DNA from 3 places in the Lysinibacillus sp. BNK-21 genome. Region 1 is predicted to be linked to each of the others. Evidence: a T-box and tRNA genes for the amino acid it is inferred to sense, from the RefSeq annotation. Region 1 holds a T-box; the other regions hold tRNA genes.

Region 1 (9,389 bases):
TACAGCTTCTTTATCCCCTTGTTCAATATAGGGGTATAAGTTTTTCGATTGGGAAAGTCGTACACTGGCTGTCATGCCCTCCTCAATCCATTCATCGATGGATGCTTGGAATTCCTTTATAGGCAATATGTATGGCTGCGACGCTCCTTGCTGTTGTCGATTAAAATATAATCCGACAATGGCTCCGTTTTCAGCCTCCATGACAGGGCTTCCTAAAGGTATCGATTGTTCCGCTTTTATATAATAAGCCGCTACTTTATCTTGGTATTTTTGAATCGTATAGGGTAAGCCATTCACATAAACAGCTAGCTGATTTAGCTCACCTTCATATAAATTAGGCACTTGCACATCCGCTTGATAGGTTACTCGTAGCAGGGCCATATTATAGGCTGTTGACATGACATGAATAGTCGCTGCTACCAGCTTGTCCTGACCAAATTGAACGAGGGCAGTTGGTTTGGAAGCCACTAGTGCGCCATTCGTTAAAATATACAGTTGATCATCCTGCTGCCTGATAATAATGCCTGCTCCAACACCATACTCTCCAATTACTTTGACCTCTGGGACAATTTTTTCCTGTTGCTTCGTCACAGCTCCCTCTGTTTCCACCTCTGCCTTTTTATTTTGAAACCATCCTGTCCCTATTTGACTGTCACAGCCTGCTACCAGAAAAGCTGCCGCTCCTAAAATGAGCACTTTTTTATACATACCTTCACCAAAACTTTCTATTCTACATTCTCTCTTCTCTATCATAATCAAGGACTAGTAATGTTTCAAGTTTACATAATATTATTATTGGAAAATTAATATTAGAAAAATGCAGCAACTTCCCTAAAGTCATTTCTTTCTACCCATTAATATTGATGGAAGACAAAATTTGCTGTGAGGATGGAAGGATATTATACCCTCAAAATAATTTTCACATAAAAAGACATGTGCAACCTGACACATGTCTCTTACAATCATTTTTTTCTTAATAGTCCTGTCGTTACTAGAATGCCGAGCATTAATAATACAAAGATCAGATACGTCCATGTATGGTTGCCCGTTAGGTCATAGCACACGCCTATTAGAATGGGGATAATGGCACTTACCATAAAGCCACCTGCCAGCACCATAGATGACCAACTAGTGGCCTCCTGATCATTTTTGGCTTCATCAAGAGGCAACAGTAGTCCTATTGGAAATAGCCCGCTTAGCACAATACCAATTAATAAAACAGCCAGCCATAGGTAAATACCCGCTGTCAGCCAGAGTAGCATAAATCCAATCATGCCGACAAAGCTAAACACTAGTAGCCAGGCCATTCGACTTGGCCATTTTTCCATGAGAATTGGTACCGCCATATTCCCTATCATTTGTACAATAGACATAATTGTTAGCATGGCACTGGATGCCTCTAATGACAGGCCTTTATCCTGCAATAGCGGCGTAAGCCATGACATGATTGAGAAAAAGAGTGATGTTTGTAAACCAAAGTACAGTAAAATTACCCAGGCACGTCTAGATGTCCACGGATTACGGACTTCTTTTGACGTAGTTACTTGTTGGAGCTGCTCGTTGTGTTCGGATGGAATTGCCGCTAGCCAGATAACGAGCGCAACTATAGCAAGGATTGACCACATACCAAGGGCGATTGTCCAGCTATTACTGAAACTCTGATAAAAAGTCACGGTTAAGGCTGCACTTAAAGTAGCCCCTACGCCTATACCGAATGAATAGATACCGACTACTGTCGTAAAGCGTTCTGGAAACTTTTTCTTAATATAAGCATTTAGGATAGGACCAATCATTGCAATCGCTAAGCCTGCCGCAAAGCTTGTCACGATGAGCAAGAGATAGCTTGCTTGGAAAAAGCGTAGCCCATTCGCGACGACAAGGATGGCCACTAAAAGGGTGATAGCTGATTTCGTGCCCATTTTTCGCTGAAGCGGGACAGCCAAAGGTGCGAATAATCCCATACAAAAAACGGGGATAGCTGTGAGAAAGCTCATGCTTGTATTCGAGACATGTAAGGATGTCATGAGGACATTAAAAAGCGGTCCTATTCCCGTGACAGCTGGCCTCATATTAAGAGCCACAAAAAATATACTAATGACCACGAAGGTGAGTGATAATGTCCAATGTTTTTTAGCCAATTGTTTGATCCCCTCTGTTATTACGCAGCCTTCATTTATGAAAAGCTTGCATGGATTCCTCTATCCTTTTATCATGTTTTCGATGGTTGGTCAATGATTGGACAGTTTACCTTTACATGGCTAAGGCTTCTTACATATTTTCAGGTGATTCAATACCTAATAAGGCTAATGACTCTTTTAAAACAATAGCAACACTCTGACATAATGCAAGACGGGATGCTTGCTGTTCATCTTCTGCTAATATTTTGTACTGTGCATAATATTTATTAAATAAACGTGCCAGTTGTAAGGCATATTTCGCTATTTGGGACGGATCAGCCTGCTCAAAAGCCATAGCTACCGTTTTAGGAAACTGTTCTAGTAATAAAATAATCGGCCAAGCCTGCTCTCCTAAAGATTTGAATAGCATATCTTGAGTCGGAGCTTTCTTTTTATCTAAAATAGAGCAAATACGTGCATATGTATACTGTACATATGGCCCTGTTTCGCCTTCAAAATTCATCATTTGCTCGATTGAAAATTCAATATCGTTGAGACGATGGGATTTTAAATCATTAAAAATTACCGCTCCAACCCCCACTTGCTTTGCGACTTGCTCTTTGTTAGGTAGAGAAGGGTTTTTCTGCTCCATATTACGCTGTGCAGTCGTTATAGCTTCTGCTAGTACATCTGCTAATAACACCACTTTGCCTTTACGCGTCGACATTTTTTTGCCATCCTTCAGCATCATGCCAAATGACACATGTTGCAGAATCTTTGCCCAAGGATAGCCCATTTTTTCGATGACCTGAAAAAGTTGTTTAAAGTGGAGGGACTGCTCATTGCCAACAACGTAGAACATCTTTTGGGGCTGGTAGTGCTGTTGGCGATACAGGGCTGCTGCTAAATCACGCGTCGCATAAAGCGTGGCTCCATCCGTTTTCGTTATTAAACATGGAGGCATCTCCTCCATCTCCACAACATACGCACCTTCTGATTCCACAAGGAGCCCTTTTTCTTTTAATTCTGTTACAACGGACGGCATTTTGTCATTGTAAAAGGCTTCACCTATAAAGGCATCAAAATGAATTCCTAATAGCTCATATATTGTTTGAAATTCTATGAATGACACATCACGGAACCATTGCCATAATGCCTGCGCCTCTTCATTACCGTCCTCCAATGCTTTAAAGGCGGCACGAGCCTGTTCATTGAGCGTTTGGTCTTGCTCGGCCTCTTCATGAAACTTCACATAAATCTTTAATAACTCCTCTATTGGTGACGCTGAAATAGCTTGTTTATCACCCCAAAGCTGATAAGCAACAATAAGCTTGCCAAATTGTGTACCCCAGTCCCCTAAATGATTGATACGAATGGCTTGATAGCCATTTTTTTCTGCAATATTTGCTAAGGCATTACCGATGACCGTTGAACGTAAATGTCCCATCGAGAAAGGCTTGGCGATATTAGGAGAGGAAAAATCCAAGACGACCGTTCCCATCTTTGTTGGCGTAGTACCATATTGTTGCTTGTCGCGCAGAATCTTGCGTAACACCTGTTGCGTCACCTTTTGTTGATCAAGAAAAATATTGACATAGCCACCAACAGCTTGCACACGCTCGATACTGTCATGATTTAATTGACTTGCTATCTGTGCTGCGATACTTTGCGGTGATTTTTTCAACACTTTTGCTAGAGTAAAGCATGGAAAGGCTACGTCCCCTCGCTCCAAGCTTTTGGGTTTTTCTAATAATGACAATATGTCCTCTCCTATTATTTGCTGCTTTAATGTGACTGCTATACTGTCGGCGATTTGTTGATTCATTTTGCTCCTCCTCCTGTTCAAATAAAAAAGCCCTCGCCTCTATAATTAGAGACGAGAGCATGATAATCCCGTGGTACCACTCTAGTTGCCATGTAACATGACCACTTTCCATTGTTAACGAGGTGACGCCCCGCTATTCTCTACTATTTGTTCGAGAATCTTCTCCAAAGTGCGCTTCATTCATGGTTCCTGCATTAGGCTCCCACCGTCCCTAACTCGCTAGCCAGTCATTCCATCAATTACTCTCTTTTTCATCGAATTTTTTTATGATTTTGACATATATTACAGGACTTTCTAATTGGCGTCAACCCTTTTTTACGTTGCCGTTTCAGCAAAAAACGCTCCTCACAAGGAGGAACGTTTTTTTTCTACATAATGAATCACATCAGCCATAATCGCATACATCTCTTTTAATTTTAATTTCTTATTATCAGAGACTTTCTTCGCTACTTTCTCCGTGACAATTCCTTTTTCTACCAATGTATCCCAACTAGTCGCATTGGATTCACCGATGAGGACGTCAGCCAAATATTGAGCTAACTCATCTCGCTCAATAGCTTCATCGCCTTGATTATAAACTTTATTGATGACAATTTCGAGCTGGTCCTTCATTCCTGCTGCACTTTCTCCACCAGCACGTAGCATGCTCTCTTTTAACATTTTAGCAAACTTTATTTTCGTCGCCTTACTGTCTACTTTTAGGTCATTATCATAGCCGCCCACAACAAGGCCGTAATTAATGAGGGTTTGAATGGCTTCATCATACCATTCTCCTTGATATGGATACTCAATTGAAAATGAATCAACATAGGCACCTTGTTTAGCTAATTGCTTTCGTAATGTAGCGATTAATGATTTATCCTTACTCATGTCTCTAAAGGTTACATCGTGCTTCTGTACAAGAGCAGCCGCAGTCCCAGCCGCTTCACCTGTCACCATCCCTGTTGGAACAATACGTGCACTACCAGCTGCAAGTGATGAATAACCAGCAGAGCGTCCGACAACCATTAAGCCATCAATATCCTTCGGTACTAACGACCGGAAAGGAATAGCATATTGCTTTGGTGCAGCGATCACATAGCCATAATCATGAGGCGTTTGCGCTTGCACATCGACTGGATAAGAAGCAATGCCAATGCTATCCCACTGATCACTATTTTTCCACAGGTCTGCCATTGGTAATTGATACTCTGCCCAAATATGTCTCGTTTCTCGGACGTAGAGTTCTTCTGGATAGCTGACAATTTCAGCCTTTTCAAACCCTGGGAAGTTTGTTTGTAAATATTTTAGAATGTGTAACGTTTCTTTCTTCCCAGCAACAATCGCCGCTTGTTTTGAGGATTCATTCAAGCCATCAATACCAAAAATCTGTAAGGCATTGATGAAATATTCATCATCTACACGAGCTAAATTTAACCCTCGTAATCTTGTACCCTCTTGTAATGGCTTGTATTCATCATGTAGCTTTGTAAAGCCCCACATCACCGTATGATTTAAATTAGCACCGCCAAATACACCGGAATTAGCCGCTTTTTTGACTTCATCCCAATTGACATTTTTTAAATGTAGCATTAAAGTCACAGCCATACGCTTATCCTTTATGCCAATATCTTCTCCGCCCACAAAGAAAGGAACGCCCGACAAGGCAGCAAAATCAGCATCCTGTGTAGCATCTATGAATGATTTCCCCGTCACAACATATGTACCGTACTCATTTTTTAATTCCACAGACGTTAATTGTTGTTGTTTGACATTTGCTTTCACAACCTCGGTTTGCACGGATAACGTTAAGTTGGGCTCTTCATCGATTAGCTTTTTAAAGGCTGCCTTAGCACCTACAATGCCAAAAGCGTCATTCCCTCTAACAAGCTCATGCCATTCCTTAAATATTCCCTCACTAATCGAATTGTTATGGCCATCACGAGGAATGTCGAGGAAATTCAGCATACCATATGTAAATAATCCACCTAACTCTTGTCGTTTTTCGACCAGCAATGTTTTCGCACCATTTCGAGCAGCAGCCACAGCCGCAGCCACTCCCTCTGGCTCACCACCGATGACAATAACATCATATTCTTCCTCTATATGTTCAATTGGTTCTGGCTTTTTATACTCATCTACTAATTTATTGTATGCCATAGAGTTTGTTATTTCTTTAATAAAATAGTAGCTACCAAACCCAACTAAAACTACTATTACACAAGTGGCTGTCCATAATAAGCCCTTACCCATAATATACCTCCAATTGTTAAAATTTCCATCGATGTGTTTATTTAATCATCATTCCCGCCACAAGGGCTGAATGTCCTAGTTGAACGCAGGCATAGCATATCATTACCACAAACGAATAATTCTTTAGCTTACAGCATTCTTATATGAAATTATCATCAAGATAAATGAATGAAATCATTTATGAGGATTGTGATGTTTTTAGTCTAACTTTAGCAACATCTATCTAGTATAAATGAAAGAGCCACGAATAGCTGGCATTCAAAACGGGGATGGGCTTGTGGGCACCAGTGATGATTTACTTGATATATAAACAGTCAGAATCATTTTAGACGAAACCTTTGTGAATAAGCAACTAAAATCCCCGTGGTAAATGATGTCATTTTTCTATTCTTTTTCAAAAATAGTTAATCACACTACAATATAGACGCCTCACTCTCAAAGAAAGTTACACCAAATTTAAATTTTTATTGTATCTTTATTCAGTTTATGTTTAACAAAAAATGTGGAAAGAACGCCAAACCTTGATTTAATAATGTTTATAGACTATGGAACATATTTCATGCTATACTAGAGCCATTGTGAAAAAAGGAGGAACTTGCATGATTCAAGTTAGTAATGTAGGTCTTCGCTATGGCGATCGTAAACTATTTGAAGACGTAAATATAAAATTCACACCAGGCAATTGCTACGGTTTAATTGGGGCAAATGGTGCTGGTAAATCAACATTTTTAAAAATCCTTTCTGGTGAAATTGAAGCGCAGGAAGGAAATGTATCGATGGGTAAGGACGAACGTTTATCTGTCCTGAAACAAAACCACTTCGAATATGATGAGCATACAGTGCTCGACACAGTTATTATGGGGAATAAACGCCTATATGACGTGAAAACAGAAAAAGATGCTATCTATGCAAAGGAAGATTTCTCAGATGAGGATGGCATGCGTGCTGCAGAGTTAGAAGGTGAATTTGCAGAGCTAAACGGTTGGGAAGCTGATTCAGAAGCGGCTACACTATTAAACGGTTTAGGTATCTCCGATGATCTTCATTACATGCTAATGGGCGATCTTGAAGGTTCTGACAAAGTTAAAGTATTACTGGCACAGGCACTGTTTGGTCAGCCTGATGTACTATTACTCGATGAGCCTACCAACCACCTTGACTTAAAGGCAATTCAGTGGCTGGAAGAGTTCCTGATTAACTTTGAGAATACAGTTATTGTTGTATCCCATGACCGTCACTTCTTAAATAAAGTATGTACACATATTGCGGATTTGGACTTCTCTAAAATCCAATTATATGTAGGGAACTATGATTTCTGGTATGAATCTTCTCAATTAGCGCAAAAAATGGCACAAGACCAAAATGCGAAAAAAGAAGAGAAAATTAAAGAATTACAAGCGTTTATCGCACGTTTCTCTGCCAATGCTTCTAAATCGAAGCAAGCAACATCTCGTAAAAAAATGCTTGATAAAATTGAGCTTGATGATATTAAGCCATCAAGCCGTAAATATCCATTCATCAACTTCCAAATCGGGCGTGAAATTGGTAACGATGTCCTAACAGTAGACGGTCTAACAGCAAGTCATGAAGGCGAAACGCTATTCAAGGACATGCGCTTCTCGATGAACAAAGAAGATAAAATTGTTTTACTTGGTAGCCCAATGGCGAAAACAGCACTTCTTGATATTTTAATGGAAGAAAAAGAAGCGGATGCTGGCACATTTAAATGGGGGGTAACGACATCTCAAAGCTACTTCGAAAACGATCATGACAAGTACTTCGAAGGTTCTGAAAAAACATTAGTAGAATGGTTACGTCAATATTCTCCAGACGATGAAACAGAAAGCTTCCTTCGTGGTTTCCTAGGACGTATGCTGTTCTCTGGTGAAGAAGTGAAGAAATCCCCTGCTGTTCTTTCTGGGGGCGAAAAGGTACGTTGTATGCTATCGAAAATGATGCTTGCGACAGCAAATGTTATTTTATTAGATGAACCTACGAACCACCTTGACCTTGAATCTATTCAAGCATTGAACGAAGGCTTAATTCGTTTCAAAGGCGCAATGATTTTCACATCACATGACCATCAGTTCATCCAAACAATTGCTAACCGTGTCATCGAAATCCGTGAAGACGGCTCTATTTTAGATAAGCAGTTAACATATGATGAATTCCTAGAGTGGAAAGATAGCCAAGGCTTAAGCTAAGCTTTACAAAAATCCTCTACCCATAGTGGGTAGAGGGTTTTTTTGTATTTTGTGTTTATATGGTTTTTAAAGGATTAAAAGGATTTTTATTGAATGATATAGTATAGCATTAATGAGGGGGTAATCTTCGTGAAGAAAATTGCAATTATATCAGATATTCATGGGAATAAAACGGCATTAGAGGCCGTATTAAAAGACATTCGCTTAAGAAAGATTGACAGAATTTTTTGTTTAGGTGATTTAATCGGCAAGGGCCCTCAAGGTTCTGCCTGTATAGAACTTATCCAACAGAATTGTGAACAAGTCGTACGAGGCAATTGGGACGTATTTATTCAATCCCCTACTGACAATGATTTTCTCCAATGGTTTAAAGATCGATTAACAGCAAAAGACTATCAATATCTCGGGTCATTACCCTTCCATATTGATCTTGAATTAAATGAACAGCTCATAAGATTTTTCCATGCGTCTCCAAGAAGTGAATTTGAACGTATCCTACCAAATCATCCACTTGAAAAGCGTTTATCTATGTTTGAGAATACGGCAGTAACCAATTCAAGCCATTACAAGAAACATCCTGATATTGTGTTCTATGGCGATATCCATACAACTTTTTTACATACATATAAACAAGGAATTCTTTGTAATGTAGGGAGTGTTGGTAATTCACTTGACCTAACTTCTGCTTCCTATGCCATTCTAGATGGAACACAGTCAAACAATGCCATCCAATTTATTAGAGTAGCATATGACCGAGAGGCTGAGCTAATGATCGCAAAAGAACTAGGTATGCCTCAATTAGATCAGTATTATAATGAAATTATGTTTGCCAACTATCGAAATGCTTAGTACCGTCATAATTAAAAAAGAATCCATTTTCATGCCAACATGGATTCTTTTTTATATTCAACGCTGAAAATACCATTGTAGCGCATTCTTGTAGAGGATTTTATCAGCAGCCTGTTGATCAAATAGCTGTTGAATCAATTCCACATCCCCATAATTAAAAGG
Region 2 (9,389 bases), 1.3 Mb from region 1:
GCCAAGAAAAGCCTCTATCGAGGTGAGAGGTGCCCGTACCGCAAACCGACACAGGTAGTCGAGGAGAGAATCCTAAGGTGTGCGAGAGAACTCTCGTTAAGGAACTCGGCAAAATGACCCCGTAACTTCGGGAGAAGGGGTGCTCTTGAGCGTGCAAGCGCATGAGAGCCGCAGTGAATAGGCCCAGGCGACTGTTTAGCAAAAACACAGGTCTCTGCAAAACCGTAAGGTGACGTATAGGGGCTGACGCCTGCCCGGTGCTGGAAGGTTAAGAGGAGTGGTTAGCGCAAGCGAAGCTGCGAATTGAAGCCCCAGTAAACGGCGGCCGTAACTATAACGGTCCTAAGGTAGCGAAATTCCTTGTCGGGTAAGTTCCGACCCGCACGAAAGGCGTAACGATCTGGGCACTGTCTCAACGAGAGACTCGGTGAAATTATAGTACCTGTGAAGATGCAGGTTACCCGCGACAGGACGGAAAGACCCCGTGGAGCTTTACTGTAGCCTGATATTGAATTTTGGTACAACTTGTACAGGATAGGTAGGAGCCAGAGATCTCGGAGCGCCAGCTTCGAAGGAGGCGTCGGTGGGATACTACCCTGGTTGTATTGAAATTCTAACCCATGCCCCTTAGCGGGGCAGGAGACAGTGTCAGGCGGACAGTTTGACTGGGGCGGTCGCCTCCTAAAAGGTAACGGAGGCGCCCAAAGGTTCCCTCAGAATGGTTGGAAATCATTCGTAGAGTGTAAAGGCACAAGGGAGCTTGACTGCGAGACCTACAAGTCGAGCAGGGTCGAAAGACGGGCTTAGTGATCCGGTGGTTCCGCATGGAAGGGCCATCGCTCAACGGATAAAAGCTACCCCGGGGATAACAGGCTTATCTCCCCCAAGAGTCCACATCGACGGGGAGGTTTGGCACCTCGATGTCGGCTCATCGCATCCTGGGGCTGTAGTCGGTCCCAAGGGTTGGGCTGTTCGCCCATTAAAGCGGTACGCGAGCTGGGTTCAGAACGTCGTGAGACAGTTCGGTCCCTATCCGTCGTGGGCGTAGGAAATTTGAGAGGAGCTGTCCTTAGTACGAGAGGACCGGGATGGACACACCGCTGGTGTACCAGTTGTCTTGCCAAAGGCATCGCTGGGTAGCTATGTGTGGACGGGATAAGTGCTGAAAGCATCTAAGCATGAAGCCCCCCTCAAGATGAGATTTCCCATTACGCAAGTAAGTAAGATCCCTCAAAGACGATGAGGTAGATAGGTTCGAGGTGGAAGTGTGGTGACACATGGAGCTGACGAATACTAATCGATCGAGGACTTAACCAAAACGTTTGAAACATTCAATGCACCGTTTATCCAGTTTTGAAAGAGCAAATCTTTCTAAAAAGAGAGCTTCTAGATACAGCAGTACGCCGTGTATGGAAGGTCGACCATAGTCTAGTGATGATGGCAAAGAGGTCACACCCGTTCCCATACCGAACACGGAAGTTAAGCTCTTTAGCGCCGATGGTAGTTGGGGGCTTCCCCCTGTGAGAGTAGGACGTCGCTAGGCATAATACCCAGGAGGATTAGCTCAGCTGGGAGAGCATCTGCCTTACAAGCAGAGGGTCGGCGGTTCGAGCCCGTCATCCTCCACCATATGCCGGTTTAGCTCAGCAGGTAGAGCAACTGACTTGTAATCAGTAGGTCGTGGGTTCGATTCCTATAGCCGGCACCATTTTTTCGAGCCATTAGCTCAGTTGGTAGAGCATCTGACTTTTAATCAGAGGGTCGAAGGTTCGAGTCCTTCATGGCTCACCATTTATAAATAATAATAAGCGGGTGTGGCGGAATTGGCAGACGCACTAGACTTAGGATCTAGCGCCGCAAGGCGTGGGGGTTCGACTCCCTTCACCCGCACCATTATTTTCATTGCCAGATAAAAAAGCTTATGCACATGCGGAAGTAGTTCAGTGGTAGAACACCACCTTGCCAAGGTGGGGGTCGCGAGTTCGAACCTCGTCTTCCGCTCCAAATGTGCCGGGGTGGCGGAACTGGCAGACGCACAGGACTTAAAATCCTGCGGTAGGTGACTACCGTACCGGTTCGATTCCGGTCCTCGGCACCATTTTAAATGCGCCCGTAGCTCAATTGGATAGAGCGTCTGACTACGGATCAGAAGGTTATGGGTTCGACTCCTGTCGGGCGCGCCAAAAGAACAACGGGAAGTAGCTCAGCTTGGTAGAGCACTTGGTTTGGGACCAAGGGGTCGCAGGTTCGAATCCTGTCTTCCCGACCATTTCCAAAAAGATTATGGGGCCTTAGCTCAGCTGGGAGAGCGCCTGCCTTGCACGCAGGAGGTCAGCGGTTCGATCCCGCTAGGCTCCACCATAAGTAAATTAACCAGTATAAAGATCCTGGCGGCGTAGCTCAGCTGGCTAGAGCGTACGGTTCATACCCGTAAGGTCGGGGGTTCGATCCCCTCTGCCGCCATCTTAAAGGACCTTTAGCTCAGTTGGTTAGAGCAGACGGCTCATAACCGTCCGGTCGCAGGTTCGAGTCCTGCAAGGTCCACCATTTATATATTGTAACGGAGGTATACCCAAGTCTGGCTGAAGGGATCGGTCTTGAAAACCGACAGGCGGGTAACACCGCGCGGGGGTTCGAATCCCTCTACCTCCTCCAGTTTTAAATTTTTATAAATGGTGCTTTAAAAACTCGAAACAACATAAAATTATCGCGGGGTGGAGCAGTGGTAGCTCGTCGGGCTCATAACCCGAAGGTCGTTGGTTCAAATCCGGCCCCCGCAACCAAAAGGTCCCGTGGTGTAGCGGTTAACATGCCTGCCTGTCACGCAGGAGATCGCCGGTTCGATCCCGGTCGGGACCGCCATTTTTAAAGATAAAAGTCATGAGAAGCAAAAGAGTGAGCAAGCTTAGCATGGACGAAATGGGTCAGTAGCTCAGTTGGTAGAGCATTAGATTGAAGCTCTAAGTGTCGGCGGTTCGATTCCGTCCTGACCCACCATTTATGCGGGTGTAGTTTAATGGTAAAACCTCAGCCTTCCAAGCTGATGTCGTGGGTTCGATTCCCATCACCCGCTCCAAGGGCCTATAGCTCAGCTGGTTAGAGCGCACGCCTGATAAGCGTGAGGTCGATGGTTCGAGTCCATTTAGGCCCACCATTATTCCGAAGTAGCTCAGTTGGTAGTAGCACCTGACTGTTAATCAGGTTGTCGCAGGTTCGAGTCCTGCCTTCGGAGCCATTTTTATTTTGGGGAAGTACTCAAGAGGCTGAAGAGGCGCCCCTGCTAAGGGTGTAGGTCGGGTAACCGGCGCGAGGGTTCAAATCCCTCCTTCTCCGCCATGGGCCCGTTGGTCAAGTGGTTAAGACACCGCCCTTTCACGGCGGTAACACGGGTTCGAATCCCGTACGGGTCATACTAGAAACAGTAGATGCAATTGCATCTACTGTTTTTTGATATTCATAGATACAAAATTTACTCTTGATTCAATGCATTTTCATCCATATAAACTACTTCCCAGATATGCCCATCTACATCTTGAAAACCCCAACCATACATAAATCCGTGATCTTGTGGTTCACTATAAGGTTTACCACCAGAGGCAAGAGCCTTATTCACTAATTGATCTACTTGTTCACGATTTTCAGCAGAAAGACATAAGATTGCTTCTGCAGAAGTAGTAGTATCTGTAACTTCTTTCTTACTAAATCCTTTAAATCGTTCTTCAACCATTATTAATACGAAGATATTTTCACTAATAATCATTGAGGCTGTTGTTTCATCACTGAATTGTTGATTGAACTCAAAACCTAATTCCTTAAAAAAACTGATAGATTTGTTTAGATCTTGTACTGGTAAATTGATAAAGATATTTTTCGATTGAAAAGCCATTTAGTATCACCTCCAAATTGACAGTATCATGGAGCATAAAGTCGTGTCAATTATAGCAAAGCGGGGCGCAAATGGAAGCCATTAGCACTATTAGAAGTAGGCGTTATGTCAACAAAAACAGAAAGGTTATATCTTCAACCTTTCTGTTTAAAAAGTTTTAACTATTTATCCTCTGGCTAGCATTCTTTCAAGTGAACTAAGTGCTTCAGCGGTAGTATGTTCATCTACTTGTATACGGTTATGAGGTTGACCTTGCTCAATACTTTCTAAGCTCCATAACAAATGTGGAAGGTCAATTCGATTCATTGTTAAACAAGGACAAAAGTTTTCGTTTAAGGAGACAATATGTTTATCAGGATGCTGCTTAATAATGCGATTGACAAGGTTCATTTCTGTTCCAATTGCCCATGCAGATCCGCTTGGAGCTCGATTGATTGTATCAATAATGTATTTTGTGGAGCCTGCATCATCAGCCGCTGCAACCACTTCACGGCTGCACTCAGGGTGAACAATTATCCTCATAGTCGGGTGTTCTTTGCGAATAACCTCTGTATGTTGAACAGTAAAACCTTCGTGCACAGAGCAGTGACCCTTCCAAAGAATAACCTGGATATTTTCAAGTGGCTCTTTTGTTTCGAGCAAGTTCTTATGTGGATTCCAAACAGCCATATTTTCAAGAGGTATACCTAAATCATAGGCAGTATTTCTTCCTAAATGTTGGTCAGGTAAAAAGAAGATACGCTGTTTTTGGGTAAAAGCCCATTGAACAAGTTCCTTTGCATTCGATGAAGTGACACAAGCACCACCATGTCTTCCAGTAAAGGCTTTAATAGCCGCAGTTGAGTTAACATAGGTTAGAGGAATAATCGTATCACCAAAGAGTTCTTGAAGAATTGGCCATGCTTGTTCAGTTTGATAAATATCAGCCATATCAGCCATTGAACAACCAGCGCGCATATCTGGTAAATAGACATGTTGCTGTTTCGTTGTCAGCATATCAGCAGTTTCTGCCATAAAATGTACACCGCAAAATACGATGTGTTCAGCTTCCTTATTTGCTGCAGATAATTGAGCTAACTGTAAAGAATCCCCAGTTGAATCTGCAAATTGAATGACTTCATCTTTTTGATAATGGTGGCCAGGAATAAATAATTTAGAACCTAATTTTTTCTTTATTGATAAAATACGAGATTCCATTTCCTTTACAGATAGTGCCCGATAATGCTCTGGGAGTAATGTCGTCTGTTGTAATAAACTAGTGATGGACAAGGGAATGATCTCCTTTCATTTGAACGAGTGCACTAATATCAAAAGCTTTAACTGAATGTGTTAAGGAGCCAAGTGAAATCCATTGAATACCCGTTTGGGCATAAGCCTTTAAATTTTCAAGTGTGATGCCCCCAGATGCTTCAGTCGCAATAGTGGGAGGAACAATGGGAAGCCATGCACGGATTTCTTCTGGGCTACGGTTATCAAACATAATAATATCTGCTCCTGCGTTGATAGCTTCTTCTAATTGTTCTTTTGATTCAATTTCAACTTCAATTTTTACGGTATGACCGACTTTCGCTCTAGCGGTCTGAACTGCCTTTGTAATGCTACCAGCAAAGGCAATATGATTGTCCTTTAGCATAATTGCGTCGTACAGGCCATTACGATGATTAAAAGCACCACCAATTCGAACAGCATATTTATCTAACATACGCAGTCCAGGTAGTGTTTTACGCGTATCACATATTTTTGCGTGAGTACCTACTGTTTCTTGAACGGCAAGATGGGCAGCCGTTGCAATAGCAGACATACGTTGAATAAGATTTAAAATGACACGCTCACCGATTAATAATTTTTGTAAGGGACCTTTAATCACAGCGAGTACATCACCTGACTTCACCATCTCTCCATCTTTTGTATGAAGATTGACTTCGATTGATCGATCGAGTAAGAGAAAGCCATGCTCAATAATGTTAGCCCCACAAAAAATTCCGCTTTCTTTCGCGTAAAAAGAAAAAGCTCCCTGTTGTTCGGCTGAAAAGATAAATTCACTCGATAAATCTCCATCTCCTAAATCCTCATTAAAAAATTGCTTGAGCATTTCCTCAAGTTTGATGATATTCATACAATGAGTTCCTCACTTTCATTTGTCCTTGCGAAAAAATAATCCATCGACTTGCCCATTGTGATTTCATTTCGGATTTATCCTTCCGAATATGAGCTCCTCTTGTTTCCGTTCGAGTAATTGCTGCATGTGCCATTAATGTGGCGACTACATGCATCATAAATAATTCCAACTCAGCTAGTTCTAGACCCTTTAAATTAACTTGAATAAGTGATTGCAAGGAGGGTAGTTGCTTTACAAAATGCTGCAAGTCATCAATATTTCTAACAATACCTAGGAACTGCATCATGTGTTGCTGTAATTGGGGTTTGCTAAATAAAGGTGGCATTTTATCAGGACATTGATGCTTTTCCAGTAAAAAGTTTTTTTGATGACACCCTTTTTGAATAATGAACTGCGCCATTTTTTGACCAAATGTAATACCTTCCAATAGGGAGTTACTTGCTAAACGATTCGCACCATGTACGCCTGTACAGGCAACCTCACCGACTGCATATAAGTTCGGTATAGTAGTTCTTCCTTTGTCATCAGCAATAACACCACCCATCAAGAAATGACTTCCTGGAGCCACGGGGATTAGACCATCTTGTAAATGAACGTGATGAACATGGCACAGCTGAGCAATTGTTGGAAACTTTGCTTCAAAGTCTTGAATGTTAGTGATATCAATAAACGTTTCTTCACCCGCTGCACGTTTTGTAAATAGGGCAAGTGCAGTAATATGTCTTGGTGCTAGGTCAAGTTGAGCATGTAAACCTGTCATAATGGGCTGATGCTGGGCATTAACAAAAATACCACCAGCCCCTCTGACAGCTTCAGAAACTAATCCCTTTGCTTCATTTTTACACCACAGAAGACTCGGGTGAAATTGCATAAATTCCATATCACTAATGGCAGCGCCTGCTCGAAATGCTAATGCGATCCCATCCCCTGTATTAGTTGGAAAATTAGATGTACTTGAATAAAGGGCACCTGCGCCACCTGTCGCTAAAATAACATGATGAGCCAAATAACGTTTTGTACCTTTTTCTCCTTTAGTTAGCACTCCTACACAGTCACCATCTGTATTCCGTAAAAGCTCATAAGCCATTTCATAGCAATTGATCTTTGTTTTGGGCGAAAGTTTATGAAGCAAGTAATCTATGAAAATCTGACCAGTACGATCACCACCTGCATGTAGAATACGATGATGACTATGTGCTCCTTCAAGTCCTAGAGCAGGTTTTCCATCGACCTGCCGATCAACAGGGAGGCCATCCTTTAGATAGTTTTGCATAATCTCAGTGCCATCTTTTATAAGTGTTTTAACATGCCTTTTCTCATGATGATACTCTCCAGCTTTCAATGTATCAGCAATATGATGTTGAATATGATCCTCCTCACTGGTAACAGCAGCAATCCCACCTTGTGCACGATAAGAACTACTCATATATATAGATGATTTTGTAACAATTTGTATTTGAAAATGTTTTTCAAGCACTAAAGCAGCCTGAAGTGCAGCAATACCACTACCAATTATAAGGACGTCTGTCTTTACATCCATTGTTATACCTTCTTTACAGTTGTCTTGACACTTATCTTTACATAAAATATAAAAGAAAACAAGACCTGATGAACAAGAGAGGAAGAAGACGATGATTTATATGGATTATGCTGCAACATCACCTATGATGAGGGAATCTCTTGAGGCATATGTAGAGGTGGCACAACGGTATTATGGAAATAGTGCGAGTTTGCATGATTTAGGGGGACAAGCTTTTTATTTTGTCCAGCAATCAAGGGAGGTTGTAGCCCAAGCCCTAGGTGTAACTAGTGATGGCGTAATTTTTACGGGTAGTGGAACAGAAGGAAATCTCATAGCCATCTTGTCGTTAGCGCTAGCCTCAAAAAAAGGAAAACACATTATTTCATCTCAAGCTGAGCATACGTCAGTGCATGCGGCTTTGAATACACTTGAGAAAAAGGGCTTTACTGTAACAAAATTACCTTTGCAGAAGGATGGTTGTGTTGATCTGGGGCAATTGCAACAAGCAATCCGGGAAGAGACTGCTTTGATTACCATTCAACATGTCAATTCTGAAATTGGTTCAATCCAGCCTGTAGAGAAAATCGTAAAGATGGCAAGAAAATCAAATATATTCTGTCATGTTGATTGTGTACAATCATTTGGCAAACTAGCTATACCACAAGGGGCAGATGCGATTACCATCTCGGCTCATAAAATAGGCGGACCAAAGGGCTGTGGTGCTATATATCTGAACCCTGCAATCAGAGTACCTGCATTAACACCAGGTTTGACACATGAGAGGGGTCTTAGAGGGGGGACATTAGATACTCCTGCAATCGTGGCCTTTGCCGCGGCAATTGAAAACTATCAATATGAATTGCAACATTATGAAACGCTAAGAAATTATTTTGAAAATAATTTACCTGAAAAATGTCAGCTCGTTGAGTGTAAACAGCAACTACCTAATATTTGTGGGGTAATGATGGAAAAAGTAGAGGGGCAATATGTTCTTTTAAAGTTAAATGAGGTGGGAATCTGTATCTCTACAGGTAGTGCATGTGATATTCATAGTGAATCGGGAACAAAGGCTATTCTATCAATGGGGTTCTCTTTGGAAGCGGCACGCCAATTTTTTAGAATATCTTTTGGACCTTCCACTACACTTGAGGATATTGTAAAATTAAAAATAGAGCTTTCAAATATTTAACGAAAAGACGAGTGAAGGATTATCTATATTCTTCACTTGTAGTGAAATAGATTATAAGCTAATAATATCGGCCAAATAAAATAATTGTTTTCTTTTGAACCAACAATTGCTATAATATTTTGCAGGGCAATATTTTCTCTTACTTAACAAAAATATCTTTAAAAAGTAATAATTTCTTTTTTTTATAAAAAAGTATTGCACAATGTTAGAAAACGTTATACAATAATTCTTGTCTTGAAGGACAGGTAAACAACTTCAAAACAAGATACATAACAAAGTCTAGTGATGATGGCAAAGAGGTCACACCCGTTCCCATACCGAACACGGAAGTTAAGCTTTTTAGCGCCGATGGTAGTTGGGGGCTTCCCCTGTGAGAGTAGGACGTCGCTAGGCATAATACCCAGGAGGATTAGCTCAGCTGGGAGAGCATCTGCCTTACAAGCAGAGGGTCGGCGGTTCGAGCCCGTCATCCTCCACCATATGCCGGTTTAGCTCAGCAGGTAGAGCAACTGACTTGTAATCAGTAGGTCGTGGGTTCGATTCCTATAGCCGGCACCATTTTTTCGAGCCATTAGCTCAGTTGGTAGAGCATCTGACTTTTAATCAGAGGGTCGAAGGTTCGAGTCCTTCATGGCTCACCATTTATAAATAATAATAAGCGGGTGTGGCGGAA
Region 3 (9,389 bases), 2.1 Mb from region 1:
TGCGTAGCCGACCTGAGAGGGTGATCGGCCACACTGGGACTGAGACACGGCCCAGACTCCTACGGGAGGCAGCAGTAGGGAATCTTCCACAATGGGCGAAAGCCTGATGGAGCAACGCCGCGTGAGTGAAGAAGGTTTTCGGATCGTAAAACTCTGTTGTAAGGGAAGAACAAGTACAGTAGTAACTGGCTGTACCTTGACGGTACCTTATTAGAAAGCCACGGCTAACTACGTGCCAGCAGCCGCGGTAATACGTAGGTGGCAAGCGTTGTCCGGAATTATTGGGCGTAAAGCGCGCGCAGGCGGTCCTTTAAGTCTGATGTGAAAGCCCACGGCTCAACCGTGGAGGGTCATTGGAAACTGGGGGACTTGAGTGCAGAAGAGGAAAGTGGAATTCCAAGTGTAGCGGTGAAATGCGTAGAGATTTGGAGGAACACCAGTGGCGAAGGCGACTTTCTGGTCTGTAACTGACGCTGAGGCGCGAAAGCGTGGGGAGCAAACAGGATTAGATACCCTGGTAGTCCACGCCGTAAACGATGAGTGCTAAGTGTTAGGGGGTTTCCGCCCCTTAGTGCTGCAGCTAACGCATTAAGCACTCCGCCTGGGGAGTACGGTCGCAAGACTGAAACTCAAAGGAATTGACGGGGGCCCGCACAAGCGGTGGAGCATGTGGTTTAATTCGAAGCAACGCGAAGAACCTTACCAGGTCTTGACATCCCGTTGACCACTGTAGAGATATAGTTTCCCCTTCGGGGGCAACGGTGACAGGTGGTGCATGGTTGTCGTCAGCTCGTGTCGTGAGATGTTGGGTTAAGTCCCGCAACGAGCGCAACCCTTGATCTTAGTTGCCATCATTTAGTTGGGCACTCTAAGGTGACTGCCGGTGACAAACCGGAGGAAGGTGGGGATGACGTCAAATCATCATGCCCCTTATGACCTGGGCTACACACGTGCTACAATGGACGATACAAACGGTTGCCAACTCGCGAGAGGGAGCTAATCCGATAAAGTCGTTCTCAGTTCGGATTGTAGGCTGCAACTCGCCTACATGAAGCCGGAATCGCTAGTAATCGCGGATCAGCATGCCGCGGTGAATACGTTCCCGGGCCTTGTACACACCGCCCGTCACACCACGAGAGTTTGTAACACCCGAAGTCGGTGAGGTAACCTTTTGGAGCCAGCCGCCGAAGGTGGGATAGATGATTGGGGTGAAGTCGTAACAAGGTAGCCGTATCGGAAGGTGCGGCTGGATCACCTCCTTTCTAAGGATTATTTCGGAATACAAACCTTGGGTTTGTAAGATTACGTTTTGCGTTCAGTTTTGAAGGTTCATTCTATCTGAATGAAACACTTCAAAACTTGTTCTTTGAAAACTGGATAAAACGACATTGAAATTGTAACAAACACATTTATTTTTTAAGTTTTTTATAGGCTTAATAACTTGGTTAAGTTATTAAGGGCGCACGGCGAATGCCTTGGCACTAGGAGCCGAAGAAGGACGGCACTAACACCGATATGCTTCGGGGAGCTGTAAGTGAGCTTTGATCCGGAGATTTCCGAATGGGGGAACCCACTACGTTTAATCGCGTAGTATCTTGACGTGAATACATAGCGTCTTGAAGGCAGACCCAGGGAACTGAAACATCTAAGTACCTGGAGGAAGAGAAAGAAAAATCGATTCCCTGAGTAGCGGCGAGCGAAACGGGAAGAGCCCAAACCAAGAGGCTTGCCTCTTGGGGTTGTAGGACACTCTATACGGAGTTACAAAAGAGCGAGTTAGATGAAGCGACTTGGAAAGGTCCGCCAGAGCAGGTAAAAGCCCTGTAGTCGAAAGTTCGTTCTCTCCTGAGTGGATCCTGAGTACGGCGGAACACGTGAAATTCCGTCGGAATCCGGGAGGACCATCTCCCAAGGCTAAATACTACCTAGTGACCGATAGTGAACCAGTACCGTGAGGGAAAGGTGAAAAGCACCCCGGAAGGGGAGTGAAAGAGATCCTGAAACCGTGTGCCTACAAGTAGTTAGAGCCCGTTAATGGGTGATAGCGTGCCTTTTGTAGAATGAACCGGCGAGTTACGATTACGTGCAAGGTTAAGCTTTAGAAGGCGGAGCCGCAGCGAAAGCGAGTCTGAATAGGGCGAAGTAGTACGTGGTCGTAGACCCGAAACCAGGTGATCTACCCATGTCCAGGGTGAAGGTGAGGTAACACTTACTGGAGGCCCGAACCCACGCACGTTGAAAAGTGCGGGGATGAGGTGTGGGTAGCGGAGAAATTCCAATCGAACTTGGAGATAGCTGGTTCTCTCCGAAATAGCTTTAGGGCTAGCCTCGTGATGAGAATACTGGAGGTAGAGCACTGTTTGGACTAGGGGGCCATCCCGGTTTACCGAATTCAGACAAACTCCGAATGCCAGATATTTATACACGGGAGTCAGACTGCGAGTGATAAGATCCGTAGTCAAAAGGGAAACAGCCCAGACCACCAGCTAAGGTCCCAAAGTAATCGTTAAGTGGAAAAGGATGTGGCGTTGCACAGACAACCAGGATGTTGGCTTAGAAGCAGCCATCATTTAAAGAGTGCGTAATAGCTCACTGGTCGAGTGACGCTGCGCCGAAAATGTATCGGGGCTAAACGATTCACCGAAGCTGTGGATTGACATCTACGATGTCAGTGGTAGGAGAGCGTTCTAAGTGCGTTGAAGTCAGATCGGAAGGACTGGTGGAGCGCTTAGAAGTGAGAATGCCGGTATGAGTAGCGAAAGACGGGTGAGAATCCCGTCCACCGTATGACTAAGGTTTCCTGAGGAAGGCTCGTCCGCTCAGGGTTAGTCGGGACCTAAGCCGAGGCCGATAGGCGTAGGCGATGGACAACAGGTTGATATTCCTGTACCACCTCCTCACCGTTTGAGAAATGGGGGGACGCAGTAGGATAGGGTAAGCGCGCCGTTGGTTGTGCGCGTCCAAGCAGTAAGGCGTGTGTGTAGGCAAATCCGCACACTGTAACGTTGAGCTGTGATGGCGAGTCCGTATGGACGAAGTTCCTGATTTCACACTGCCAAGAAAAGCCTCTATCGAGGTGAGAGGTGCCCGTACCGCAAACCGACACAGGTAGTCGAGGAGAGAATCCTAAGGTGTGCGAGAGAACTCTCGTTAAGGAACTCGGCAAAATGACCCCGTAACTTCGGGAGAAGGGGTGCTCTTGAGCGTGCAAGCGCATGAGAGCCGCAGTGAATAGGCCCAGGCGACTGTTTAGCAAAAACACAGGTCTCTGCAAAACCGTAAGGTGACGTATAGGGGCTGACGCCTGCCCGGTGCTGGAAGGTTAAGAGGAGTGGTTAGCGCAAGCGAAGCTGCGAATTGAAGCCCCAGTAAACGGCGGCCGTAACTATAACGGTCCTAAGGTAGCGAAATTCCTTGTCGGGTAAGTTCCGACCCGCACGAAAGGCGTAACGATCTGGGCACTGTCTCAACGAGAGACTCGGTGAAATTATAGTACCTGTGAAGATGCAGGTTACCCGCGACAGGACGGAAAGACCCCGTGGAGCTTTACTGTAGCCTGATATTGAATTTTGGTACAACTTGTACAGGATAGGTAGGAGCCAGAGATCTCGGAGCGCCAGCTTCGAAGGAGGCGTCGGTGGGATACTACCCTGGTTGTATTGAAATTCTAACCCATGCCCCTTAGCGGGGCAGGAGACAGTGTCAGGCGGACAGTTTGACTGGGGCGGTCGCCTCCTAAAAGGTAACGGAGGCGCCCAAAGGTTCCCTCAGAATGGTTGGAAATCATTCGTAGAGTGTAAAGGCACAAGGGAGCTTGACTGCGAGACCTACAAGTCGAGCAGGGTCGAAAGACGGGCTTAGTGATCCGGTGGTTCCGCATGGAAGGGCCATCGCTCAACGGATAAAAGCTACCCCGGGGATAACAGGCTTATCTCCCCCAAGAGTCCACATCGACGGGGAGGTTTGGCACCTCGATGTCGGCTCATCGCATCCTGGGGCTGTAGTCGGTCCCAAGGGTTGGGCTGTTCGCCCATTAAAGCGGTACGCGAGCTGGGTTCAGAACGTCGTGAGACAGTTCGGTCCCTATCCGTCGTGGGCGTAGGAAATTTGAGAGGAGCTGTCCTTAGTACGAGAGGACCGGGATGGACACACCGCTGGTGTACCAGTTGTCTTGCCAAAGGCATCGCTGGGTAGCTATGTGTGGACGGGATAAGTGCTGAAAGCATCTAAGCATGAAGCCCCCCTCAAGATGAGATTTCCCATTACGCAAGTAAGTAAGATCCCTCAAAGACGATGAGGTAGATAGGTTCGAGGTGGAAGTGTGGTGACACATGGAGCTGACGAATACTAATCGATCGAGGACTTAACCAAAAAAGTTTGAAACTTTCAATGTATCGTTTATCTAGTTTTGAAAGAATAAGTCTTTCAGCTGAATAAGTGAAGTGATGATGGCAAAGAGGTCACACCCGTTCCCATACCGAACACGGAAGTTAAGCTCTTTAGCGCCGATGGTAGTTGGGGGCTTCCCCCTGTGAGAGTAGGACGTCGCTTCGCTTATTTTTTGTGGAGGATTAGCTCAGCTGGGAGAGCACCTGCCTTACAAGCAGGGGGTCGGCGGTTCGAGCCCGTCATCCTCCACCATTTTGGTCCCGTGGTGTAGCGGTTAACATGCCTGCCTGTCACGCAGGAGATCGCCGGTTCGATCCCGGTCGGGACCGCCATTATTATTGCCGGTGTAGCTCAGTTGGTAGAGCAACTGACTTGTAATCAGTAGGTCGTGGGTTCGACTCCTATCGCCGGCACCATTCCCTTGGAGGGGTAGCGAAGTGGCTAAACGCGGCGGACTGTAAATCCGCTCCTTAGGGTTCGGCGGTTCGAATCCGTCCCCCTCCACCATTTTAGGGGCATAGTTCAACGGTAGAATAGAGGTCTCCAAAACCTTTGGTGTGGGTTCGATTCCTACTGCCCCTGCCAGGTATTGAGGTACTCGTTCATAATACAGCTAATATAATCTATATAGTGGCGATTGTGGCGAAGTGGTTAACGCATCGGATTGTGGTTCCGACATTCGTGGGTTCGATTCCCATCAGTCGCCCCATTTTAAAATTGGGGTATAGCCAAGCGGTAAGGCAACGGATTTTGATTCCGTCATGCCTAGGTTCGAATCCTAGTACCCCAGCCATTTTTAATTTCACGAGCCATTAGCTCAGTTGGTAGAGCATCTGACTTTTAATCAGAGGGTCGAAGGTTCGAGTCCTTCATGGCTCATCATTTTTTAATTAACATGCGCCCGTAGCTCAATTGGATAGAGCGTCTGACTACGGATCAGAAGGTTATGGGTTCGACTCCTGTCGGGCGCGCCAATAAAATCATGTTTACGGAATGTAGCTCAGCTTGGTAGAGCACTTGGTTTGGGACCAAGGGGTCGTAGGTTCGAATCCTGTCATTCCGACCATCTTTCATGATAAATGGGGCCTTAGCTCAGCTGGGAGAGCGCCTGCCTTGCACGCAGGAGGTCAGCGGTTCGATCCCGCTAGGCTCCACCATTGTAATATTTTTGGAGGTATACCCAAGTCTGGCTGAAGGGATCGGTCTTGAAAACCGACAGGCGGGTAACACCGCGCGGGGGTTCGAATCCCTCTACCTCCTCCATTTTTCGGGTCAGTAGCTCAGTTGGTAGAGCATTAGATTGAAGCTCTAAGTGTCGGCGGTTCGATTCCGTCCTGACCCACCATTATTGCGGGTGTAGTTTAATGGTAAAACCTCAGCCTTCCAAGCTGATGTCGTGAGTTCGATTCTCATCACCCGCTCCAAAATGGGCCTATAGCTCAGCTGGTTAGAGCGCACGCCTGATAAGCGTGAGGTCGATGGTTCGAGTCCATTTAGGCCCATATTATTCCGAAGTAGCTCAGTTGGTAGTAGCACCTGACTGTTAATCAGGTTGTCGCAGGTTCGAGTCCTGCCTTCGGAGCCACGGCCCGTTGGTCAAGTGGTTAAGACACCGCCCTTTCACGGCGGTAACACGGGTTCGAATCCCGTACGGGTCATCAAGCATGTAGCACAGATGTGTGTTACATGCTTTTTTCTATTCTCCTGTTCTTTAAACGATAAAAGATAATGCAATAGCAGAAAAAGGCCTATTTGCAAGGTGAGGGACTGAATTTAATTCCCCTAGCATCTTACTATGGGCTCCTATAAGCCGTTTCACTTACCACGTACACTTCCATGGTCAATACTTTTGTGAAGGCTGCTTGACTTCTCTAGTATAGCGATACAGGCGAAATCCTGGCCAGAGAATTTGTGAAACTGGTTCTGCTCTATGCGAAAGCGAAGCAACAGCAGCAAGTAAGTAGCCCAGAACGTATAGCTTTTTCACCATTTACAAAAATTCTATTGATTTCTTTGTTCTACACCCCCCTGAAAAAGGCTACATGACTACTGTAGCCTTTTTATAATAATTAATATCTTTCTCCCTTACATTCTCTTACGAAAGAGAGTCTATAGAGTAAATATGAACAAACTATTTCATATATAAAATATGTATGTTTTTTCAATTACTATTTTCATGGTGCTTGTTGTTTTGTTCCTCTAATATGAGGATAAGTGGAGGAATCGATATGAATATACAGGAGATACAGCAATTTTTAAGTCTATATCAGACAGAACAAAATGAATCAGAACTTTGGTTAAAGAATAGATTACAGGCAGTTAAGGATGCAGGTGAATATCACCCAACAACAGAGGAGCTAGTTTTTGGCGCACGTGTGGCATGGCGAAATAGCAATAAGTGTATTGGACGTCTATTTTGGCAGTCACTGCATGTGGTAGATGCACGTGATGTTTTAGATGAAAAGGCTATTTTTCAAAAATTACTAGAACATATTGATTATGCGACAAATCATGGGAAAATCCGTCCAACTATAACAGTGTTTGCTTCAGATAGAGTACGGATTTGGAATCATCAACTAATTCGTTATGCAGGCTATGAAACAGATGCAGGCATTATTGGAGATTCACAGTCCGTTAAATTTACAAAAGTGTGTGAGTCGTTAGGATGGAGAGGTAAAGGAACTGATTTTGATGTACTACCACTCGTTATACAGGTGGATAATCGTGCTCCTCAAATGTTTGTAATTCCTGAAGAAAATATAGTAGAGGTCTCAATCCGTCATCCAGAGTCAAATGATATGGAAAAATTAGGAATGAAGTGGTATGCCGTACCTATTATTTCGAGTATGCGTTTTCAAATGGCTGGAATTGATTTTCAAGCAGCTCCATTTAACGGCTGGTATATGGGAACAGAGATTGGTGCACGAAATTTAGCAGATCATGATCGTTATAATATGTTACCTGCAATTGCAGAGATTTTTAATCTTGATACAACCAAACATGCGTCTCTTTGGCGTGATCGTGCTTTAGTAGAACTTAATATTGCTGTTCTTCACTCATTTAAAGAAGATGGTGTGAGCATTGTTGATCATCATACAGCAGCTCAGCAGTTTAAATTGTTTGAGGAGGCAGAAAAATCAACAGGAAGAGAAGTTACAGGCAACTGGACATGGTTAATCCCACCACTTTCCCCTGCCACAACTCATATATTCCATAAACCCTATGTAAATATTTATCATACACCAAATTATTTTTACCAAAAACCATGCTATTAGTGTAAAGGAATTGTTTACTTTCAATACTTTTGATGAGAGAGGGCGCTTACTATGTTAAATCAGCAAATTCCCAATATCCCATGGAGACAATTGACGACACCTTATGGTAGAGGTACAGCCATTCCTAAGCTGATAGAACAGGAGCAATACACACAACTAGCTGAATTAATTGAACATCAAGGTACACTGTGGCAGGTGACACCATGGGTTTTGCTTGTCCTGCTAAAAAAGCTTACTAGTAAAAAATTAGAGGTTGTCTCCTTACAAGAGGTACAGTTATATTTAGCTGTGGCACATGCTATTACCAAGGATTATCTCGAGCCAGTCAATACTGTTAAAAATATGCAGGAGCTATTAGACGTCAACTATTTGTGGATAGAAAATGAGGATAATGATGAGCAGGAGTGGGAGAAAGAAACGCCAAAGGGCTATGAGGAGCAAGCTTTTGTAGGCTATTACTATTATAGTTATATGCTTTTACAAGAGGCTGTTCCTATTTTTTCTACTATAACAGCTCGTAATAATGAAGCATCAGAATGCCTTGCTGAATTGCTAACATTACTCCAGCAACCCGACAATTAAGTAATGTGTAAACACTATATAGAAATAGAGCAGATGGAGGAATCTAATCCACCTGCTTTATTTAATTTTAATGCACATATTCATCCTTAGAGGCTCTCATTGAGCAAAAGAAGAGTAACATTGCTACAACGACAAAGAGCCATCCCGCAATATTCCAGCCGCCAAATAAATCATGCAAGTAGCCAAAAAGAATAGGACCAATTGCGGCAAATAAATAACCCAAAGATTGTGCAAAGCCTGATAAATCTGCTGCTTCAAATGCAGTACGAGTACGGAGAGTGAAGAACATCATTGCTAGGGCAAATGAAGAACCACCTGCTAACCCTAGAAGAACCATCCACAGTACCCCAAGACTTGTCCATTCCATGACAACCCCAACAAAGCCTACTAAATAGAAGGATGTAAACATCAATACAAGTGGGCGTTGAGAAGTCATTTTACCAGCAATAATAGGCACTGCTAAGGCCATTGGTACTTGTGAGAATTGCATGATTGAAAACATCCAGCCAGCTTTATCAGGTGCTAAACCTTGAGCAATATAGATCTCAGGTATCCAAGCTGCTGTTGTGTAGAATAATAAAGACTGTAAACCCATTGCCCCTGTGACAGCCCAAGTAACAGGTGATTTCCATAAAGGTGTACTGGTCTTCTTAGATGTAGTAACTGGTTCTGGTTTATTTGATTTTAGTTGAGGTATCCAAATTAAGATTGTAATTAGAACGAGTATGAGTGCAATGGAAAGTGCACCTTGCCAGCCTAACGATGAATTAGCTATCGGATAGCTAATACCAGCACCAAGGCCAGCAGTAAAATTCATGGACATGGTGAAAAAGGCCATTAATAAACCCACATGATAGGGAAATTTCAACTTCAATAATCCTGGAATTAGTACATTTCCAAAAGAAATGGCTACGCCAATTAACACAGTACCCAATAGAAGTAATTCTGTAGTACCAAGTGAACGTAGGACAATTCCTAAAGCCAAGAGAAAAGTTGATAAAAATAATGTTAGCTCAAGCCCTAGTTTGCGTGCTACAACGGGTGCAAATGGAGATATAACAGCAAAAGCCAGCAATGGTATCGTTGTTAGAAAGCCTGCCAATACATTAGATATTCCAAGATCTTCACGGATAAAGGATATAA

What was found. A T-box is a leader RNA that pairs with one kind of tRNA and senses whether it is charged. The one in region 1 lies ahead of argS (arginine--tRNA ligase), so its partner is inferred to be a tRNA-Arg.
Region 2: it encodes a tRNA-Arg, which carries the amino acid that the T-box ahead of argS (arginine--tRNA ligase) is inferred to sense. The anticodon was not compared.
Region 3: it encodes a tRNA-Arg, which carries the amino acid that the T-box ahead of argS (arginine--tRNA ligase) is inferred to sense. The anticodon was not compared.

Annotation. Positions count from the first base shown of each region.
Region 1 is NZ_JBLQTS010000001.1:2,214,899-2,224,287, forward strand. It holds gene ACMGGO_RS11230 (TcaA NTF2-like domain-containing protein) at 1-708, opposite strand, end outside; gene ACMGGO_RS11235 (CynX/NimT family MFS transporter) at 963-2,138, opposite strand; gene argS (arginine--tRNA ligase) at 2,269-3,942, opposite strand; T-box leader at 3,987-4,206, opposite strand; gene ACMGGO_RS11245 (FAD-dependent oxidoreductase) at 4,288-6,174, opposite strand; gene ACMGGO_RS11250 (ABC-F family ATP-binding cassette domain-containing protein) at 6,774-8,378, shown strand; gene ACMGGO_RS11255 (metallophosphoesterase family protein) at 8,508-9,227, shown strand; gene ACMGGO_RS11260 (amidohydrolase family protein) at 9,285-9,389, opposite strand, start outside.
Region 2 is NZ_JBLQTS010000001.1:890,960-900,348, forward strand. It holds rRNA gene ACMGGO_RS04380 (23S ribosomal RNA) at 1-1,317, shown strand, start outside; rRNA gene rrf (5S ribosomal RNA) at 1,428-1,543, shown strand; tRNA gene ACMGGO_RS04390 (tRNA-Val) at 1,554-1,629, shown strand; tRNA gene ACMGGO_RS04395 (tRNA-Thr) at 1,633-1,708, shown strand; tRNA gene ACMGGO_RS04400 (tRNA-Lys) at 1,716-1,791, shown strand; tRNA gene ACMGGO_RS04405 (tRNA-Leu) at 1,809-1,893, shown strand; tRNA gene ACMGGO_RS04410 (tRNA-Gly) at 1,930-2,004, shown strand; tRNA gene ACMGGO_RS04415 (tRNA-Leu) at 2,010-2,098, shown strand; tRNA gene ACMGGO_RS04420 (tRNA-Arg) at 2,107-2,183, shown strand; tRNA gene ACMGGO_RS04425 (tRNA-Pro) at 2,193-2,269, shown strand; tRNA gene ACMGGO_RS04430 (tRNA-Ala) at 2,286-2,361, shown strand; tRNA gene ACMGGO_RS04435 (tRNA-Met) at 2,390-2,463, shown strand; tRNA gene ACMGGO_RS04440 (tRNA-Ile) at 2,471-2,547, shown strand; tRNA gene ACMGGO_RS04445 (tRNA-Ser) at 2,563-2,655, shown strand; tRNA gene ACMGGO_RS04450 (tRNA-Met) at 2,709-2,783, shown strand; tRNA gene ACMGGO_RS04455 (tRNA-Asp) at 2,787-2,862, shown strand; tRNA gene ACMGGO_RS04460 (tRNA-Phe) at 2,922-2,997, shown strand; tRNA gene ACMGGO_RS04465 (tRNA-Gly) at 3,003-3,076, shown strand; tRNA gene ACMGGO_RS04470 (tRNA-Ile) at 3,078-3,154, shown strand; tRNA gene ACMGGO_RS04475 (tRNA-Asn) at 3,159-3,235, shown strand; tRNA gene ACMGGO_RS04480 (tRNA-Ser) at 3,246-3,336, shown strand; tRNA gene ACMGGO_RS04485 (tRNA-Glu) at 3,339-3,410, shown strand; gene ACMGGO_RS04490 (VOC family protein) at 3,470-3,886, opposite strand; gene nadA (quinolinate synthase NadA) at 4,052-5,155, opposite strand; gene nadC (carboxylating nicotinate-nucleotide diphosphorylase) at 5,142-6,002, opposite strand; gene nadB (L-aspartate oxidase) at 5,983-7,545, opposite strand; gene ACMGGO_RS04510 (cysteine desulfurase family protein) at 7,646-8,716, shown strand; rRNA gene rrf (5S ribosomal RNA) at 8,995-9,109, shown strand; tRNA gene ACMGGO_RS04520 (tRNA-Val) at 9,120-9,195, shown strand; tRNA gene ACMGGO_RS04525 (tRNA-Thr) at 9,199-9,274, shown strand; tRNA gene ACMGGO_RS04530 (tRNA-Lys) at 9,282-9,357, shown strand; tRNA gene ACMGGO_RS04535 (tRNA-Leu) at 9,375-9,389, shown strand, end outside.
Region 3 is NZ_JBLQTS010000001.1:4,274,620-4,284,008, reverse strand. It holds rRNA gene ACMGGO_RS21545 (16S ribosomal RNA) at 1-1,262, shown strand, start outside; rRNA gene ACMGGO_RS21540 (23S ribosomal RNA) at 1,444-4,371, shown strand; rRNA gene rrf (5S ribosomal RNA) at 4,439-4,554, shown strand; tRNA gene ACMGGO_RS21530 (tRNA-Val) at 4,566-4,641, shown strand; tRNA gene ACMGGO_RS21525 (tRNA-Asp) at 4,646-4,721, shown strand; tRNA gene ACMGGO_RS21520 (tRNA-Thr) at 4,730-4,805, shown strand; tRNA gene ACMGGO_RS21515 (tRNA-Tyr) at 4,813-4,896, shown strand; tRNA gene ACMGGO_RS21510 (tRNA-Trp) at 4,901-4,974, shown strand; tRNA gene ACMGGO_RS21505 (tRNA-His) at 5,023-5,098, shown strand; tRNA gene ACMGGO_RS21500 (tRNA-Gln) at 5,108-5,182, shown strand; tRNA gene ACMGGO_RS21495 (tRNA-Lys) at 5,196-5,268, shown strand; tRNA gene ACMGGO_RS21490 (tRNA-Arg) at 5,287-5,363, shown strand; tRNA gene ACMGGO_RS21485 (tRNA-Pro) at 5,379-5,455, shown strand; tRNA gene ACMGGO_RS21480 (tRNA-Ala) at 5,471-5,546, shown strand; tRNA gene ACMGGO_RS21475 (tRNA-Ser) at 5,560-5,652, shown strand; tRNA gene ACMGGO_RS21470 (tRNA-Phe) at 5,659-5,734, shown strand; tRNA gene ACMGGO_RS21465 (tRNA-Gly) at 5,740-5,813, shown strand; tRNA gene ACMGGO_RS21460 (tRNA-Ile) at 5,818-5,891, shown strand; tRNA gene ACMGGO_RS21455 (tRNA-Asn) at 5,898-5,974, shown strand; tRNA gene ACMGGO_RS21450 (tRNA-Glu) at 5,976-6,047, shown strand; gene ACMGGO_RS21445 (nitric oxide synthase oxygenase) at 6,618-7,664, shown strand; gene ACMGGO_RS21440 (hypothetical protein) at 7,716-8,246, shown strand; gene ACMGGO_RS21435 (CynX/NimT family MFS transporter) at 8,314-9,389, opposite strand, start outside.